DNA from 3 places in the Cupriavidus sp. CPT47-8839-RL05A genome. Region 3 is predicted to be linked to each of the others. Evidence: predicted binding sites of a transcription regulator. Region 3 holds the regulator's gene; each other region holds the start of a gene.
What was found. Region 3 encodes LexA, which represses DNA repair genes until DNA is damaged. Its sites were predicted from a motif close to ACTGTATNNNNATACAGT; they were not measured.
Positions count from the first base shown of each region.

Region 1: AC3WVS_RS12670 (ATP-dependent helicase) is a predicted target of LexA. The motif match lies at 3,189-3,206, and genes of this name have one in related genera.
Region 2: recA (recombinase RecA) is a predicted target of LexA. The motif match lies at 4,608-4,625, and genes of this name have one in related genera.

Region 1 is NZ_JBYTEG010000009.1:33,187-39,368, forward strand. It holds gene AC3WVS_RS12665 (class I SAM-dependent rRNA methyltransferase) at 1-952, shown strand, start outside; gene AC3WVS_RS12670 (ATP-dependent helicase) at 1,050-3,149, opposite strand; gene AC3WVS_RS12675 (TlpA disulfide reductase family protein) at 3,300-3,836, opposite strand; gene AC3WVS_RS12680 (SoxW family protein) at 3,948-4,454, opposite strand; gene AC3WVS_RS12685 (hypothetical protein) at 4,602-5,204, shown strand; gene AC3WVS_RS12690 (LysE family transporter) at 5,288-5,935, shown strand; gene AC3WVS_RS12695 (GntR family transcriptional regulator) at 6,175-6,182, opposite strand, start outside.
Region 2 is NZ_JBYTEG010000003.1:284,732-290,913, forward strand. It holds gene sucD (succinate--CoA ligase subunit alpha) at 1-629, opposite strand, end outside; gene sucC (ADP-forming succinate--CoA ligase subunit beta) at 729-1,895, opposite strand; gene AC3WVS_RS04990 (DUF2889 domain-containing protein) at 1,985-2,680, opposite strand; gene recX (recombination regulator RecX) at 2,825-3,301, opposite strand; gene recA (recombinase RecA) at 3,403-4,467, opposite strand; gene AC3WVS_RS05005 (response regulator) at 4,694-5,383, shown strand; gene AC3WVS_RS05010 (sensor histidine kinase) at 5,439-6,182, shown strand, end outside.
Region 3 is NZ_JBYTEG010000015.1:108,272-114,453, reverse strand. It holds gene priB (primosomal replication protein N) at 1-185, opposite strand, end outside; gene rpsF (30S ribosomal protein S6) at 263-637, opposite strand; gene AC3WVS_RS19370 (asparaginase) at 756-1,748, opposite strand; gene lexA (transcriptional repressor LexA) at 2,004-2,657, shown strand; gene AC3WVS_RS19360 (hypothetical protein) at 2,768-2,938, shown strand; gene AC3WVS_RS19355 (hypothetical protein) at 2,978-3,325, opposite strand; gene AC3WVS_RS19350 (hypothetical protein) at 3,939-4,235, shown strand; gene AC3WVS_RS19345 (DUF2188 domain-containing protein) at 4,513-4,782, shown strand; tRNA gene AC3WVS_RS19340 (tRNA-His) at 5,191-5,266, opposite strand; gene AC3WVS_RS19335 (hypothetical protein) at 5,373-5,651, opposite strand.

The sequences.
Region 1 (6,182 bases), on a different contig from region 3:
GGCCGCGGCCATTGCCTACCGGCGCCAATGGGTGAAGGACAGCGACGCAGTGCGGCTGATCTTCGGCGAATCCGACCGGCTGCCCGGCCTGATCGTCGATTACTACGGCAACGGTGATAAGGGCCAGCTGGTGTGCCAGTTCAATTCGGCCGGCGTGGAACACTGGAAGACCGCGATCGTGCAGGCACTGGTCAAGGAAACCGGCTGCCCCAACGTCTATGAGCGTTCCGACGCCGCCGTGCGCCAGCGCGAAGGCCTGGAGCTGGTGACGGGCGTGCTGGCCGGCGCCGAGCCGGATCCGGCGCTGTCGGTCACAGAACACGGCGTGCGCTACTACGTCGACGTGCGCAATGGCCACAAGACCGGCTTCTATGTCGACCAGCGCGACAACCGCAAGCTGGTGGGCGACCTGGCCGCCGGGCGCGAGGTGCTGAACTGCTTCTGCTATACCGGCGGCTTCTCGCTGGCCGCGCTGCGCGGCGGCGCGAAAGCGGTGACGTCGATCGATTCGTCGGGCGAGGCGCTAAAGATCGCGGCGGGCAACGTGACGCTGAACGGCTTCGACCCGGAGCGCGCGGCGTGGCTAGACGCCGACGTGTTCAAGACGCTGCGCGAATTCCGCGCCGAAGGGCGTCAGTTCGACCTGATCGTGCTGGACCCGCCCAAGTTCGCGCCGTCGGCGCAGCATATCGACCGTGCCGCGCGTGCGTACAAGGAGATCAACCTGGTCGGCACGCAGCTGCTGCGGCCGGGCGGTCTGCTGTTCACGTATTCGTGCTCGGGCGCGATCAGCATGGAACTCTTCCAGAAGATCGTGGCAGGCGCGGTGACCGATGCGCGGGCGGATGCGCGCATCCTGCGCAGGCTGTCGGCTGGCACCGATCACCCGATGCTGGCAGCCTTCCCGGAAGGGGAGTATCTGAAGGGGTTGTTGTTGGAGCGGGTGGGGTAAGGCCGGATCAACGAGCGGCTGTGGCGTTGGCCGGCCGCTTGTTTTCTCCCCTCTCCCGCGCGCGGGAGAGGGGAGCACGGCGAGAGAAATCTGACCCTCACCGCCACATATTCCGCATCCGGCTGGCCAGGTCCACCGGCGCCAACGCCGGTTTCACTGACCCTTCGCCAGGCATCGGCGGCGGCGGCCATGACCGGCTGTGGAAATTCGGCATCACGCGATTCGGGATGAATCGCGTACGCGACGCATACACATGCCGGTCGCCAAATCCCACCTGCTGGTGCACGTAGAACCGCTGCGGCACGATGACGTCCAGATGGTCCTTGGCCCGCGTCATCGCCACATACAGCAGGCGCCGCTCTTCCTCGATCTCCTCGGTCGTGCCCGTCGCCAGATCGCTCGGCATGCACCCGTCCACGGCGTTCAACACATACACTGCCTTCCACTCCTGCCCCTTGGCCGAATGGATGGTCGACAGGATCAGGTAGTCCTCGTCGCGCGAGGGCACGCCGGATTCATCGCTGGAGGCGCTGGGCGGGTCCAGTGTCAGCTCGGTCAGGAAGCGCTCGCGCGCCCCATAGGTGGCGGCGATGCGCTCCAGCTGCTGCAGGTCGGCCTGGCGCGCGGCGGCGTCGTCGTGCAGGCGCTCCAGGTGCGGCGCGTACCAGGCCAGCACCTGCTCGAATTCCGACGGCCACGGCGAGGTGGGCGCCATCAGCGCGCGCGCCAGTGCCAGCAGGTCGGCCCAGGCGGGTGCGGCGGCCGGCGGCGGCTCGAATTCCTCCAGCGAGAACAAGGGCTCGGTGGCCAGCGCCATCGCATCGAGCACGCGCGCCGCGGTCTTGGGGCCGATGCCGGGCAGCAGCTGCAGCGTGCGGAAGCCCGCCATGCGGTCGCGCGGGTTTTCCAGCCAGCGCACCACCGCCAGCACGTCCTTGACGTGGGTCGATTCCAGGAATTTCAGCCCGCCGAACTTCACGAACGGGATATTGCGCCGGGCCAGCTCGATCTCTACCTGCGCGCTGTGGTCGGCGGCGCGGAACAGCACCGCCTGTGCCATCAGCGTCAGGCCCGCCTCGCGCCGTGCCAGCACCTGCTCGACCACGTAGCGGGCCTGGTCGGCCTCATCGTTGACCACGATCACGCCGGGCTTTTCGGCCGAGGCGCGCTCGGACCACAGGTCCTTGGTATAGCGCTCGGCCGCCAGCCCGATCACGGCGTTGGCGGCCTGCAGGATCGGCTGCGTCGAGCGGTAGTTCTGCGACAGCGTGACCTGCTGCGCGGCCGGCGTGAACCGAGCCGGGAAGTCCAGGATATTGCGCACGGTGGCGCCGCGGAAAGCGTAGATCGACTGCGCGTCGTCGCCCACCACGGTCAGGCCGCGGCCGTCCGGCCGCATGGCCAGCAGGATCGACGCCTGCAGCGCATTGGTGTCCTGGTATTCGTCGACCAGCACGTGGTCGAAGCGCGCGCCCATGTCCTGCGCGATGGTGGGCTCGGCCATGGCCTGCGCCCAGTACAGCAGCAGGTCGTCATAGTCCAGCACATGCTGCTTCTGCTTGGCCTCGACATAGCCGGCGAACAGGGTGCGCAGCGCATCGGCCCACATCGCGTAGCGCGGGAACTGCTGCTTGAGCACGTCTTCCAGCGGCGCCTGGGTATTGACCACGCGCGAGTAGATCGCCAGGCAGGTTTCCTTCTTCGGGAAGCGGCTGGCGGTCTCGGACAGGCCCAGGTCGTGGCGCACCACGTGCATCAGGTCGGCGGCATCGCCGCGGTCGCTGATGGTGAAGGCGGGCGACAGGCCCAGGGTCTCGGCGTATTCGCGCAGCAGGCGCGCGCCGATGGCGTGGAAGGTGCCGGACCACTGCAGCGCCGCGCGCCCCGCGCCGGTCTGGGTGCCGAGTGCCTGGTCGACGATGCGCTCGACGCGCCGTCCCATCTCGGCCGCGGCGCGGCGCGAGAAGGTCAGCAGCAGGATGCGGCGCGGATCGGCGCCGGCCAGCACCAGGTGCGCGACCCGGTGCGCCAGCGTATTGGTCTTGCCCGAGCCGGCGCCGGCGATGATCAGCAGCGGCGCGTCGCTGCCGTGTTCCACCGCGGCGCGCTGCTCCGGGTTGAGCCGGGACAGGTAGGCGGGGACGTCATCGGCTTCAGGGGCCGCGAGTGCGGCGGCGGGGGCTAGGTCCAAAGTCACAGGCGGGGCTCGGGGATGGCTCAGAAAAGGCTGGCGCCAACTGTATATCCATACAGGGATGTCGCGCAACCTGCTGCCCTGGCGATCATGCGTAAAAACAAAAAAAGGTGCTCGATGAGCACCTTTTTGCTGCGGTTGCCGCCGGGAACGTTACGCGGACTTTGCCAGCGCGCCATCCAGCAGCTTGTGCAGCGCATCCCACTCGGGCTCGCCCACATAGCGCTTCAGGATGCGGCCGTCCTTGTCGACCACGAAGGTGGTCGGCGTCAGCTGCACATTGCCGAAGGCCTTGGCCGCGCTGCCGTCGGAATCCATCGCCACCTTGAACGGCAGGCCGCGCGTCTTGGCGTAGTTCATCACATACATGGGCGGGTCGTAGTTCATCGCCACGGCGACGAATTCCAGCCCCTTGCCCTTGAACTGCTCATAGGTGCGGACCATGTCCGGCATTTCCTTGACGCAGGTGGCGCAGCTGGTGGCCCAGAAATTGATCATGTAGACCTTGCCCTTGAGGTCGGCGGTGCTGACCTTCTCGCCCGACAGCAGCGTGAAGGTGGCCGCCGGGGCCGTATTGGCCGGCGACAGCGCGCGGTAGCCGAACCAGCCCAGCAGCGCGAGCACGACCACGGCCACGGCGATGGGCCAGGGCTTGCGGGAGGTTTTGGTGGCAGGGGCAGCAGTGGTCATGGAATCCGGGTCAGGCAGGTTCGGTCAGCAATGGGACATTCTAATGCCGCGGGCGTTCGCGCGCTGCGCGGGGCCGGGCTGCGGCAATCTGCCGCAAGCGCCCCAACCGGTTCAGCGCCGGGTGGCGATGGCGGCGCGTGCCTGGTCCAGCGCCTGTTCCAGGTAGGCGCCGTAGAAATCCGGCTGCATGCCGCGCAGCGGGCCGGCGGCGGCGCGGCCCTGGCGGTCCAGGAACAGCACCGTGGGCGCCACCCGCACCTGGTGCGCGCGGGCCCACGCGCGCGCGGTGGTCAGGCTGCCGTCGGCATCGCGCAGCGGGGTGTCGGCGGTCATGTCGAGCTCGCGCACGGCAATTTCGCCGGCGGCGGCCTGCGGGCCCAGGTAGTTGCGGCGCACCGCATCGCAATAGCTGCAGCCCGGCATCGACACCAGCACCACCAGCGGCTCGCCGCGGCGCGCGGCCTCGGTGCCGTGGGCGCCCAGGTCGGTGGCCGGCGGCAGGTGGGCGGGGCTGGCGGCGGCGGGCATGCCGGTCGCGGCTGCCAGCAACGCGCTCGCGGCCACCCAGCGCAAGCTGGTGATGGCAAAGGCGTGGCGGGCGATGCGGGCGGCAGGCATGGTGGAAACCGGGGCAGTGGGGCAGCGGGAGCGGCGCGGCAAGCACTGGCGCGCCGCTTTCGGGATAATACCGGTTTCCGCCCGCAGGCGATGGCGCCCGCCAGCGCCGCCCGCAGCCTGTCCGCGCCGTCCCCCCATGGATTCCCGATGCGTCTTGTGCCGCCCCCGCCGAGCTTTCCTGCCGCTGTCCGCCGGCCGCTGCTGTGCTGTGCCGCTGTGCTGGCATTTGCCCTGTGCGCCTGTTCGCCGCGCTATGACTGGCGCACCATCCAGTCCGGCGAGGGCGCCTATGCCGCGCTCTATCCGGGCAAGCCCACCAGCGCCGCGCGCGATGTGACCATTGCCGGGCGCAAGCTGCCGATGACGATGGAAGCCGCGCGCGTCGACGACACGCTGTTCGCCGTGGGCGTGGTGACGCTGCCCGCCGATGACGAAGCGCTGCGGCGCGAGGCGCTCGCGGCGATGCAGGCCGGCCTGCTGGCCAACCTTGGCACGCCCTCGGGCGAGCCGCGCGCGCGGCCCGTCACCGTGATGAGTGCAGACCGTCCGGGCCGCCCGCTTGCCGGCGTGGAAGTGCAGGCGAGCGGGGTGTCGCCGCAGGACCAGTCGCCGCGCCGGCTGACGGCGCGCCTGGTGGCCGTGGGTACGCGCGCGTACCAGGCGGTGGTGCTGGAATCGGGCGATGCCGCGCGCGACGCGCGCCAGGCCGAGCAGGTGGAGCAGTTCCTGGGCGGCTTCCACCCGTTCTGACGCGCCGCGCCGCAGGAAACATTGTTTGTGCCGTGGCTGCGGGATCGTGGCCCCGGCATGGTAGTCGTCAAAGGAGAGTTGGAATGCGTTGGGAAGTCTGGTTGGCTTATTTCGCCGCGTGCTGGGTGATCGCCGTGTCGCCAGGGTCGGGCGCGGTGCTGTCGATGAGCCATGGGCTCTCGTACGGGCTGCGCAGGACCACTACCACCATCTTCGGCCTGCAGGCCGGGCTGGTGATCGTGCTGCTGGTGGCGGGCGGCGGCCTGGGCGCGCTGCTGCTGGCCTCGGAGCAGGCCTTCATGGTGGTCAAGACGATTGGCGCGCTGTACCTGATCTACCTCGGCGTGCAGCAATGGCGCGCGCAGGTGGAGAGCGGGGCGGACCAGGGTGGCAGCGCCGCCCCCGCGCGCGTGGCGGTGATGAGCCGGCGCCGGCGCTTTGCCGCCGGCCTGCTGACCAATGTGACCAACCCCAAGGGCATCATCTTCATGGTCGCGGTGCTGCCGCAGTTCATCGATCCCAACCGGCCGCTGGCGCTGCAGCTGGCGATCCTGGCGGCCACCATGTGCTGCGTGGACCTGGTGGTGATGCATGGCTATGCGCTGCTGGCTTCGCGTATGCAGGGGCTGTTCCGCAATGCGCGCGCGGTGCGCTGGCAGAACCGATTTTTCGGCAGCGTGCTGATGGCGGTGGGCGCGGCGCTGTTCTTCGTGCGCCGGCAGCACGCCTGAACGGGGCCTCGATCAACACTGGCGCGCACTGGCCGGGTTTGCTTCAATGAGGAGGTACCCCGGTCACGGAGACTCCGCATGCCCGCCTCGCTGAACCCCTACGCCGGTGCGCGCTTGCAGCCGCGCCATACCGTGCCCCCGGACGAAGAGCCCGCGCCGCCGGGCGTGCCTCCGAACTTGCCGTTGCCGCCAGAGGAAGACCCGACCCCATCCCCGGTCGAGCCGCCTGTGGCCGGCCGCTACTGCT
Region 2 (6,182 bases), on a different contig from region 3:
ACCACGGCGTCCGTTTCCGGATCGTCGTTGAACATCTTCATCACGTCGATGTGCTTCAGGCCGTTGATGGGGTCGCCACCGATGCCGACAGCCGACGACTGGCCCAGGCCCAGCGCGGTCAGCTGGCCCACGGCTTCGTACGTCAGCGTGCCCGAGCGCGACACCACGCCGATGCGGCCTTTCTTGTGGATATGGCCCGGCATGATGCCGATCTTGATTTCGTCCGGCGTGATCAGGCCCGGGCAGTTCGGTCCCAGCAGCAGGGTCTTCTTGTTCTCGCGGCGCATGCGGTCCTTGACTTCCATCATGTCGCGCACGGGGATGCCTTCGGTGATGCAGACCACCAGGTCCAGGTCGGCCTCAACGGCTTCCCAGATCGCGGCAGCGGCGCCTGCGGGCGGCACGTAGATGACCGACACGGTGGCGCCGGTCTGGGCCTTGGCGTCCTTGACGCTGGCGTAGATGGGAATGCCTTCGAAGTCTTCGCCGGCCTTCTTCGGGTTCACGCCTGCTACGAAGGCGTTCTTGCCGTTGGCGTAGTCGCGGCAGCCACGGGTGTGGAACTGGCCGGTCTTGCCGGTGATGCCCTGGGTGATGACCTTGGTGTCTTTGTTGATCAGAATCGACATGCTGTAATCCTTTGCTTGGCTACGAGCGGCGCGCACAGGGGCTCAAGGGAGCGCCTGCGCACCGCTCGCGTTCGCGTATGGTTGCGTTCGTGCGACGGCTTACTTGCCAGCGGCAGCGGCCACCACCTTCTGGGCGGCTTCTTCCATCGTGTCGGCCGAGATGATGGGCAGGCCCGAGTCGGCCAGCATCTTCTTGCCGAGGTCTTCGTTGGTGCCCTTCATGCGCACGACCAGCGGCACCGTCAGGTGCACGGCCTTGGAAGCGGAGATCACGCCTTCGGCGATCACGTCGCAACGCATGATGCCGCCGAAGATGTTGACCAGGATGGCCTCCACGTTCGGGTTGCTCAGCATCAGCTTGAAGGCTTCGGTCACCTTCTCGGTGGTGGCACCGCCACCCACGTCGAGGAAGTTGGCCGGCTCGCCGCCGAACAGCTTGATGGTGTCCATGGTGGCCATGGCCAGGCCGGCGCCGTTCACCAGGCAGCCGATGTTGCCGTCCAGCGAGATGTAGGCCAGGTCGAACTTCGAGGCTTCGATTTCGTTGGCGTCTTCTTCATCCAGGTCGCGGTAGGCCACGATTTCCGGGTGACGGAACAGCGCGTTCGAGTCGAAGTTGAACTTGGCGTCCAGCGCGATGACCTTGCCGTCGCCGGTCAGGATCAGCGGGTTGATTTCGGCCAGCGAAGCGTCGGTTTCATAGAACGCCTTGTACAGGCCTTGCAGGGCCTGGCGGGCTTGCGCCACGCTCGCGTCGGGCACGCCGATCTTGCGGGCGATGTCGTCGGCATCAGCGTCGGTCAGGCCGATCGACGGCTCGATGATCAGGGTGTGGATCTTTTCCGGGCTGTGGGCAGCGACTTCTTCGATGTCCATGCCGCCTTCGCTCGAGGCCATCAGCGCGACCTTCTGCGAAACACGGTCCACCACCAGCGAAACGTACAGTTCCTTCTTGATGTCGGCGCCTTCTTCGATCAGCAGGCGGTTGACCTTCTTGCCTTCCGGGCCGGTCTGGTGCGTGACCAGCTGCATGCCCAGGATGTTCGAGGCGTAGGTCTTGACGTCGTCGATGCTCTTGGCAACCTTCACGCCGCCGCCCTTGCCGCGGCCACCCGCATGAATCTGGGCCTTGACGACCCACACCGGGCCGCCGAGCGTTTCTGCGGCCTTCAGGGCCTCGTCAACCGAAAACGCGGGGATGCCGCGCGGAACCGGCACATTGTATTTGCGCAGGATTTCCTTGCCTTGATACTCATGGATATTCATGCGTGTTTCCTTTCGGGTAGGCGTAAAAGGTAGAAGGGAAGAATCTGAAAGAAGACGAACTCTCTCGTCTGGCTGGCCAATCCTGAGAATCAGCCGGAGGTGCCGGTCGGCCGCTCGGCCGGGACAGCGTCGTTGCCATCATTGCCGCGGTCGCCATTGGCCGCGGGCGGCGCCTGAGGCGCAGTTGCGACGGCAGGTGCTGCCTCGGCCCGTACCTTGGGCGTCGGCTGGTGACCATACCAGCGCGGGTAAAACTGACGAACCACCTCGCCATCGAAACGCAGGGCGTGGCAGCCGTTCAACTGATAGGGCGGCTCCGGATTCGGGTCGTCCTCGCCGTTGTCGCGGATATTGATGACTTCACCGGCAAAGGCCTGGATCGCCGTGCTGGGCAGCACGCCAGCGGCCTCGGTCAGGTGCGAGCAACCATGCATGCCGCCGAGGCGCTCGCGCACAGCCTTGCGAAAGCCCTTGCGCAGGTTCAGGCCGATCAGCTTGCGGTAAGCCGGGCCGATCGTGTCGCAATGGGACGGATACGGCACCCAGTCCGAGCAGGCCTCGGCATCCAGCACCGTCATTTCCTCATTGATGGTGACGCGCAGCCACAGGTCGTGCAGGGGCTGGCCTACCGGGCGGACGCGGTCGCCGGCCAGTTCGATGTCGCGAGGCTTGGTGTCGGTCAGGCGCACCTCGATGTCCCACAAGCCGTCCTCTCTCTGGTACGCCTCGGCCGTAATGGCGCGACGGTGACGCTGGGAGCGGTTGACGGGCTGGGACAGAGGCATGGCCAGGCTGGAAATACGGGGGGCTGGGGAACGGCGGTGCCGGAGCACCGAAAACCGGGGGAGTTTAACATGCCGCGCCGCTTTGGCCGGGAACATCCTTGTGCAGCAACTGTCGCAGCGGGATTGTCGGCCGACCATGGCGCATCAGGCCTCGCCACCGTCGTCGCCGTAGTCTTCGTCCGCACCCTGGATGATCTTGCTGACGACCGAACGCGAAAACCCGCGCGCCACCATGAAGCGGATCTGCTTGGCCCGCGCCTCGGGCGTGTCCGGCGGGGTGCCGAAGCGCTTGCGCCAGACCTCACGGGCGCGCGCCACTTCCGTGGCGCGCAGCCGCTCCTGCAGATCGCCCAGCTGCTCGCTGCCGAGCTTGTGGGTCTTGGCTTCCTGCATCACGCGCGCGGTGCCGTAGCGGGCGCCGCGGCGGTGCACCAGGCTGTCGGCAAAGCGCTGGTTCGACAGCCAGTTCTCGCGCTCCAGCGCGTCCAGCAACTGCTCCAGCTGCTCGGCCGACTCGGCATGCGGCGCCAGCTTGCGCGCCAGTTCGGCGCGGCTGTGCTCGCGGCGCGACAGGTAGCCGACGGCGCGGGCCTTCAGCGAAAGCGGGGGACGGGTTGCCATGGTTGCCGGAATCTGTGGATGGAGGGGTCCGCGCCAAGCAAAAAGGCCGGGGCATCGGCGATGCCCCGGCCTTCCTGATGGCGCAATGGCCGCTGGCGCGGTCAGTCTTCGACCGCTACCGGCGTGGCAGCCGACGTGGGGTTCATGGCCACCACGCCCAGCGCCGCGCGCACCTTGTTTTCAATCTCGTCGGCGATGTCAGGGTTCTCGCGCAGGTATTCGCGCGCGTTGTCCTTGCCCTGGCCGATCTTGTCGCCGTTGTAGCTGTACCAGGCGCCGGACTTCTCGACGATCTTGGCGTCCACGCCCAAGTCGATGATCTCGCCCTGGCGCGAGATGCCCTGGCCGTACAGGATGTCGAAGAAGGCTTCGCGGAACGGCGGCGAGACCTTGTTCTTGACCACCTTGACCTTGGTCTCGTTGCCGATCACGTCGTCGCCCTTCTTGATCGAGCCGATGCGGCGGATATCCAGGCGCACCGAGGCGTAGAACTTGAGCGCGTTGCCGCCGGTGGTGGTTTCCGGCGAGCCGAACATCACCCCGATCTTCATGCGGATCTGGTTGATGAAGATCACCAGGCAGTTGGTGCGCTTGATGGTGCCGGTCAGCTTGCGCAGCGCCTGGCTCATCAGGCGGGCCTGCAGGCCCGGCAGCGAATCGCCCATTTCGCCTTCGATTTCGGCCTTGGGCACCAGCGCCGCCACCGAGTCGATCACGATCAGGTCGATCGAGCCCGAGCGCACCAGCGCGTCGGTGATTTCCAGCGCCTGTTCGCCGGTGTCCGGCTGCGAGATCAGCAGGTCGCCGACGTTGACGCCCAGCTTGTTGGCGTAGCTGACGTCCAGCGCGTGCTCGGCGTCGATAAAGGCGCAGGTGCCGCCCAGCTTCTGCATCTCGGCCACGACCTGCAGCGTCAGCGTGGTCTTGCCCGACGATTCCGGACCATAGATCTCGACCACGCGGCCGCGCGGCAGGCCGCCGACGCCAAGCGCGATGTCCAGGCCGAGCGAACCGGTGGATACCACCTGAATGTCCTTCTCGACCTCACCGTCGCCCAGGCGCATAATCGAGCCCTTGCCGAACTGCTTCTCGATCTGGGAGAGCGCGGCGGCAAGCGCCTTCTGCTTCTCGGCGCTCACGCCGGCACCTGCCTTCTTGTCGTCCATGGTCGTCCTTGAATCAATGGTGTATAAATAGGCCGCATGTGGCGCGGCACCGGCATTTTCCGGCTCCAGCGCCGGCCCGGCTGTCTGCGCGGCCGCTCTCCAGGGGGTCTCCCCGGGCAGCCCCAGCGGAACGTGCGGGTACTGTATAAAAAAACAGTATGCTTGGCAAGCCCCATCGCGCCCCATTCCGCCGGCGCCGGCTATGCCGGCCAGGGTGGAGACAACCATGCGCATTCTGATCGCCGAAGATGACGACGTGCTGGCCGACGGCCTGACGCGCTCGCTACGCCACTCGGGTTATGCCGTCGACCACGTCACCAACGGCCTGGAAGCCGATTCCGCGCTGTCGACCCAGACCTTCGACCTGCTGATCCTGGACCTGGGCCTGCCGCGCATGTCCGGGCTGGAAGTGCTCAAGCGCCTGCGCGCGCGCGGCGCCATGCTGCCGGTGCTGATCCTGACCGCCGCCGACAGCGTCGACGAGCGCGTCAAGGGCCTGGACCTGGGCGCCGACGACTATATGGCCAAGCCCTTTGCCCTGTCCGAGCTTGAAGCGCGCGTGCGCGCGCTGGTGCGGCGCGGCGCCGGCGGCGGCGCCACGCTGATGCGGCACGGGCCGCTGGCCTACGACCAGGTCGGGCGCATCGCCTATCTCAACGACCAGATGCTGGACCTGTCCGCGCGCGAGATCGGGTTGCTGGAGATCCTGCTCACACGCAGCGGCCGCCTGGTATCGAAAGAGCAACTGGTGGACCACCTGTGCGAGTGGGGCGAGGAAGTCAGCAACAACGCCATCGAGGTCTACGTGCACCGGCTGCGCAAGAAGATCGAAGTCGGCGGCATCCGCATCGCCACCGTGCGCGGGCTTGGCTACTGCCTGGAGAAATTCCAGCCGGCGGTGGCCGCGCACGACTGACCTCCGTCCAACGCCACCGCAGGCCAAGCGACCGACCTGAGCGCAAACCGCCGAGATGAGCCTGCTGCGACTACCCTGGCGGCGCGCGCCCCGCGCCGCGCCACCCTCTCCTTCCGCCACCCCGGGCCCGGACGCCGCCGACCAGGACCTGGCCGACGCGCTGCCGCACCTGGAGGAAAGCACCGCGCATCCGTCGCCGCGCTCATTGTTCGGCGAGATCCTCGACTGGATGCTGGCGCCGCTGCTGCTGCTCTGGCCGATGAGCATCGCGGTGACTTACCTGGTGGCCAAGTCGATCGCCAACGGGCCCTTCGACCGCGCCCTCGAAGCCAGCGCCATCGTGCTGTCGCAGCAGGTGCGCGAGGTCAACGGGCGCATCACGCTGCAACTGCCGCTGTCGGCGCGCGAGATCCTGCGCGCCGACGAGACCGACAGCATCTACTACCAGGTGGTCGGCAAGCGCGGCGAATACATCGCCGGCGACCACGACCTGCCGCTGCCATCCGAGGAAGACCAGGGCCATGCGGGGCTGGTGTCCCTGCGCGATGACCGCGTGGCCGGCAACGACGTGCGCGTGGCCTACACCTATATCGACCTGAAGCAGGTCAGCGGCACCCAGCCGGTGCTGGTGCAGGTGGCCGAGACCCTGGACAAGCGCGCGCGCCTGGCCAACGAGATCATCAAGGGCGTGATCCTGCCGCAGTTCGTGATCCTGCCGCTGGCGGTGGTGCTGGTGTGGTTCGGGCTGTCGCGCGGGCTGGCGCCGCTGACCGCGATCCAGCAGCGCATCCGCGCGCGC
Region 3 (6,182 bases):
TCCAGACGCTGGCCAACCTGTCCGACCCCCATCGCTGCGATTGCAAACTCGACCTGCCGCGGCGTTTGCGCCTCGACGGCCTCGCCGCTGTACTGCAGGATGCAGTTCACGACGGGGACCCCGGCCGGGGTATAGCGCAGGGCATCGCGTTCTGCCAGGGTGGCGGCAAGCCGAAGCTGGTTCAACGCGGGACCTCTTGCTGGTTGCAATCCATGCTGCCGTGGCCGACGCTGTCAGCCATGGCGCGCACCGCAGTCCGCACTCAGGCGGCCTGGCCTTCGGTGGTCGTTTGCGCGGCCTTGCGGGCTTCTTCGCGCTGCACTTCCTTCATCATCGGCGAAGGTGCAGTCTCGGCCTTCTTGGTCTGCACGATCAGGTGGCGCAGGACGGCGTCGTTGAACTTGAACGCGTGTTCCAGTTCAGCCAGCGTTTCCTTGCCGCATTCGATGTTCAGGCAAACGTAGTGAGCCTTGGCCAGCTTCTGGATCATGTAAGCCATCTGGCGACGGCCCCAGTCTTCCACGCGGTGAACGTTGCCGTTCTGCGAGGTCACGAGCTGCTTGTAGCGCTCGATCATGGCCGGCACTTGTTCGCTCTGGTCCGGGTGGACGATGAAGACGATTTCGTAATGACGCATTGACGCTCCTTTTGGATTAGCCACCCGGGCGTCACGAGTCCGGTGTGGCAAGGTTGAATAGCCTTAGATTATAGCCCGCATGGCGGCAAGTGCGCAAGCCGCTGATTACACAGGCAAATCAGGCGTTGGCAAACACGGCCTGCAGCCTTGCCGGATCCCGCGCCAGGCCTGAGTCGGCTGCCAGCGCCAGGGCCAGCAGCACGCGCGTCTTATAGGGATTGAGGTCCGTTGCGGAAACAAAAGCTCCATCCGTCGGGCTGAGCTGGGGCGGAATCGCCACATGGCCGGCCCCGGTGCGGGAACTGCGCACCACGGCCACGCCCGCGGCAGCGGCATCGGCCAGCGCCTCGGCCAGCACCTCATGCACCGAGCCATTGCCGGCGGCAGCCACCACCAGCCCGGCAACACCCGCGCGGACCAGCGCATCCACTGCCACCCTGCCCGGCTGCGCGTAGCTCGCCACGATCTCCACCATCGGCCACGCCGCCGGCATCGGCCCGATCACCCAGGCCACGCGTGGCGCGCGGGCGAAGCGCACGTAGTCGTCCTGCACGAAACCCAGCGGCCCGCAGGCCGAAACAAAGGCGTCCACCGCCGACGTGTGGGCCTTGGCCACATCCCGCGCAGCGTGGATCTGCTGGTTCAGCACCACCAGTACACCCTTGCCGCGCGCATCGGGATGAGCGGCCACGCGCACCGCATCCAGCAGGTTCAGCGGCCCATCGGCCGACAGCGACGTCGACGGCCGCATTGCCGCCGTCATCACCACGGGCACCGGACACGATTGCGTCAGGTGCAGCGCCATCGCAGTTTCTTCCAGCGTATCGGTGCCGTGGGTGATCACGATGCCAGCCACGTCGGGCTGCGCGGACCAGTGCTCAACCCGCGCCGCCAGCGTTTGCCAGAGCGTGAAGGTCATGTCCTTGCTGTCGACCTGGGCCACCTGCTCGGCCTCGATGCGAGCCGCCGACTGCAGCGCGGGCACCGCTGCCAGCAACGACGACACCGGCACGGTCGCCGCCTGGTAGCGTGCGCTGCTGGCAGAGTTTCCGGCCGCGCCAGCAATGGTGCCGCCGGTGGCCAGTACGACGATGCGAGGCAATTGGGTCATGGAGCGTGCAAAGAAAGTGGAAAGGCAGGAATGCCGATTGTAACGGGCGCGCCCCGCCTCGCCGCGGCTCTCGCCGGTGATCCGCATTCCGTCCATGAGACACGCCCCAAAAATTCTGCTTGCGCTCAGGCCGATACTGTATAAAATCACAGCATACTGTTTAAACATACAGTGCCCGGCCAGACGGATGCAGGATAAAGGATCGACCGATCCTCTTACCCGAAACCCCGCGGCCCCGCACGGAACGGCGATCCCATGGCGACCCTGACACCCCGGCAGCAGCAGATTTTCGATCTGATCCGCAACACGATCCGCCGCACCGGCTTTCCGCCCACGCGCGCCGAAATCGCCGCAGAGTTTGGCTTCTCCTCGCCCAATGCCGCGGAAGAACACCTGAGGGCGCTGGCACGCAAGGGCGTGATCGAACTGACCCCGGGCGCTTCACGCGGCATCCGCCTGAAGGTGGCACGCAGCGATTCGGAAATGCCCGACCAGTTTTCGTTGCCGATGGCCGGCGTGATGCAGCTGACGCTGCCGCTGGTGGGCCGCGTTGCCGCCGGCAGCCCGATACTCGCCGCCGAGCATATCGACCGCCAGTACCAGGTCGACGCCTCGGTCTTCGACGAACGCCCCGATTACCTGCTGCGAGTGCGCGGCCTGAGCATGCGCGATGCCGGCATCCTCGACGGCGACCTGCTGGCCGTGCGCCGCGCCAGCGAAGCCGCCAACGGCAAGATCGTGGTGGCGCGCCTGGGTGATGACGTGACCGTCAAGCGCCTGCAGCGTCGCGGTGGCCATATCGAACTGATCGCAGAAAACCCGGACTTCACCAACATCATCGTGGAGCCTGGCGAGGAGTTCTCGCTGGAAGGCATCGCCGTCGGGCTGATCCGATCCTCCGGCTTCTAGCCGGGCACCGCAGGCCAACCGCCTGCGCGGGCCCACCCGCTTCCATTGCTTTGCAGACGCCGCCCGGCTTGCCGGGTGTTGACCCCGCTTTGCCTAAAAGAGGTGCCACCATGCCGCAAATCCACCAAGTCGCCGCCCGTCGCCCGGTCAAGCCTGTGCCGTTCCGCCAGAGCAAGGGCGTACGCGTCTACCAGGGTACGCAGCGCCGCACCATGGTCGGCAGCATGGCGGCGATCTGCCGCATGCTTGAACTCGAAACCGCCGAAAAGCTGGCCGCCTGAAATCTGCCGACTGTCTCCGAGCAGCTGCGGGCGCCGCCCTCAGCTACGCGGCGCACACGCCTTGGCTTCGGCTTCCAGCTCCGTCGGCGTCAGCTGCGGGAACCAAGTATCGCTCTTGCGCAGCTCCAGCGCCGTACCATCCTGCTTCGCCGTCAGCGAAATCAGATAGGCGTATTGGTATTCACCGCCAGACGTGGTCTGGCCGATGCGGATCTCGGTCTGGCTCTTCGCCGGATAGTTGACGACCGCGGCGTCATCGCCCAGATTGTTGCGCAGGCATTTCGCAACCTCACCCATCTTGGCGGGCGTGAACAAGCGCATCGGCGCACGCGCGCGAATGTCCTTTTCAGAAGTGCCGGTGGCACATCCTGCCACCATGGCTGCCATCGCTACGCCAACCGCTGCCGCTCGAACAGACATACCACCCCCGGGAAATGCAGAACGGCGCCCTCGCGAGGCGCCGTTCTGGGAAATGCTTTGGGGTGGCTGATGGGACTCGAACCCACGACAACAGGAATCTCAATCTTAGCCACCAAGCTAATAACGACGCGGGGTTCCGGGTAGTTCGTGGGAATACTGGAAGCCCGCATACGGCTCTAGGTCGGGGATTATATATCGAGTATTCCCACGGGCACACGGCTAATTTGTGTCGCATACCCCACCCGACAGAAATTACCTCTGGCTGCTTTCGCAGCGACCATACGAGTAGCTATACTGTATATCCATACAGTACTCATATATGCCCCGCCATGTCGCCCGAACCTGCAAACTGCCCCATCTGCGGCACTGCCGCCGAGCGCACTCGCGCCCCATCTCATGGCTACCTCTACCGTTGCCCAAGCTGCGGCACCTTCCGCATCACCAGCAGCGCCCTGGTGCGCAAGAAAGACATTCCGAGTTCCGCCCGGGAAAATGTCCGGCTGTTGCGGGCTTACGGCCACCAGCCTCAGATCGAGGTTTCTCGGGACGGCGTGCGCATCGTCCCCGGTCGGAGCTGAGCATGGGCAACAGCAAAAAACGCGCGGCAGGCTGCCATCTTCCGACCGCAACCGCCGAGCCGTTCCCGGCTCCCGGCGCAAACGGCATTCTCAGTCGAGTTCAGGGGCACTACATTGCCGCTGGCCTGCAGACGTTGCCTCGCGCCACGCACGACGGGCCAAGCCATCATGCGGTCCTGGTCGAGGCCGGGCACCTCGGCACCGTGCGACTTTTCATCGAGAAGAAGCTGGCCCGCCACAACCGACACAGCCACTACTACTGGTCGGCCTATCGGGCTGAGCCGGCTGAACGGCAATAGCGCAGCCAGGCAACTACACCCCCGGGAAGCTGGCTGCCGGTAGCGGCACTATATGCAGCATGCCAAAGATGTAGTTGGGCGCGGCCGATCAGGCTTGCTCGTTCATCCGACCGGACTCAGGATGCCTGACGGCCAACCGCTTTCACGCTCGGCGCCCCCTGGCGCCAATCTCAGGGCGTGACTCGAAGCCCACCTCAGTGCGGGCTCCTCTTGTCAGACGGCGCCTGATACCGGACGGCGAGTGGCATGCAGAAACTGGATCCAGCGACTTCAGGAGATGGTCATGCCAGGAAGAAACATACATGTCGTACGAGTCGAAGGTCTTCAATGGATAGTTGAAATTGAGGATGGGTCCACCGACCGTCAATTCTTCCCCTCCCGGGAGGCGGCCATTGATGCAGGTACAGCAATGGCTCGGCAGGAGAAGGCCGATTTGATCATCCATGGCCGTGACGGACTGATTCGCAGGCGAAAGTGCTTTGGCGACGCCGCATGCGGGAGGCGTGCCGTTGCCGGCCGGCTACCGCTTGCACCGACGCTGAGCTGAGTGGCAAGACCTGCCCGCGGAAACGGAGTCTCGCAGTCACTGAAATCAATCTCGTCTCGCCCCCCTGCGCCATGGATCATTAGAGCGGCATCGCGGTCCATTGCCAAATGAACGAGACGGATAGATTGCACGTGCGCGACTTGGATCATCGGTTTCTACGGCCCACTGCGATCCATCAGTCACTGGCACTTGGACAGTAGTGCTCGCCAAATCGTCAAGGTGAAGCGGCCGTAGCCAGCATGTGATTTACGCCAAGTGCATGCGAAATCTCTCGTTGCAATGCGACCCGCGCGACATTAAGGGGTGACGCTGTGGCCAGCCGGCAGCCGCCGGCTGCCTATGCGGCCGAGCGCGGTGACCGGAAAGCAAAACAGCGCCTGTATAAGGCGCTGTTTTGCAAGGATACTTTGGGGTGGCTGATGGGACTCGAACCCACGACGACAGGAATCACAATCCTGGACTCTACCAACTGAGCTACAGCCACCGTAGAGGTCATCAGCGCGTTACGTTGCTGATCGACGAAAACCAAGATTATACAAACAGTTTCCCGGGATGGCTAGTATCCCGCACAATTTTTTTGAGAGAAAAGCTCAGGTTCTGGACGGGCTCCACTTTGCCTCAAGCAGCACTGCCTGCTTGATGGCTTCGACGGCCTCCGCTTCGGTATCGAACTGCCCCAACAGGCGGCGCGACTTGCCGTTCAGCACGGCTTCCTGCAACGCCTTGCCAGCGGCTTCCGAAGTGCCGGGATGCCAGCAGTAGCGTGCCGTCCATTTGCCGTCCTGCAGTTGCTCGGCAACCCAGATCACCCTGAAGTCTTCATAGACAACGCCGAACGGCGCTTCGTTTTCCACGTTTTCTTTTTCCATGCTGCTCCCCCTGCCGGCATCGGTCCGCATGCCATGCCTTGTCTCGCCTGGGGCAATGCGAGGGATCGTATCACGGCCGCCGACCAGGGCGCCCGCCCGGCTGGCACCTTCGCGCCTGCCGCTGATTCGCTCGCGGAAATATGCTGTGCACAGCCCCTACCTCTGCAGGGTTCATGCCGCAAATGCGCGAAGCGATACTTGTGCCTGAGGGACATTGACCCCCCTCGACCTTCCCGTCAGGCGGCCCGCCCCATCGGGCCGCCTGCCTCTTTTTGGCCACCCTGCCTTCTCATTGTCGTGGCGCCAGCACCTGGCGAAGGAACCTCACGAGCATCTGAGAGCCCAATCGACGTCATCGACAAAATCGACACGTCTACGAACGGCAGGAAACGGGAATGCAAATCAAGTGTAGATGGCCTGCGCGGATTCTTGCGCTGACGGCATTGGCGGCCTTGCTCGGCGGATGCGCTGGCGGCGGGGTCGACGGCAGGGAATCGAGCATCACGACCTACGGCACGCTGGACGTAGGCA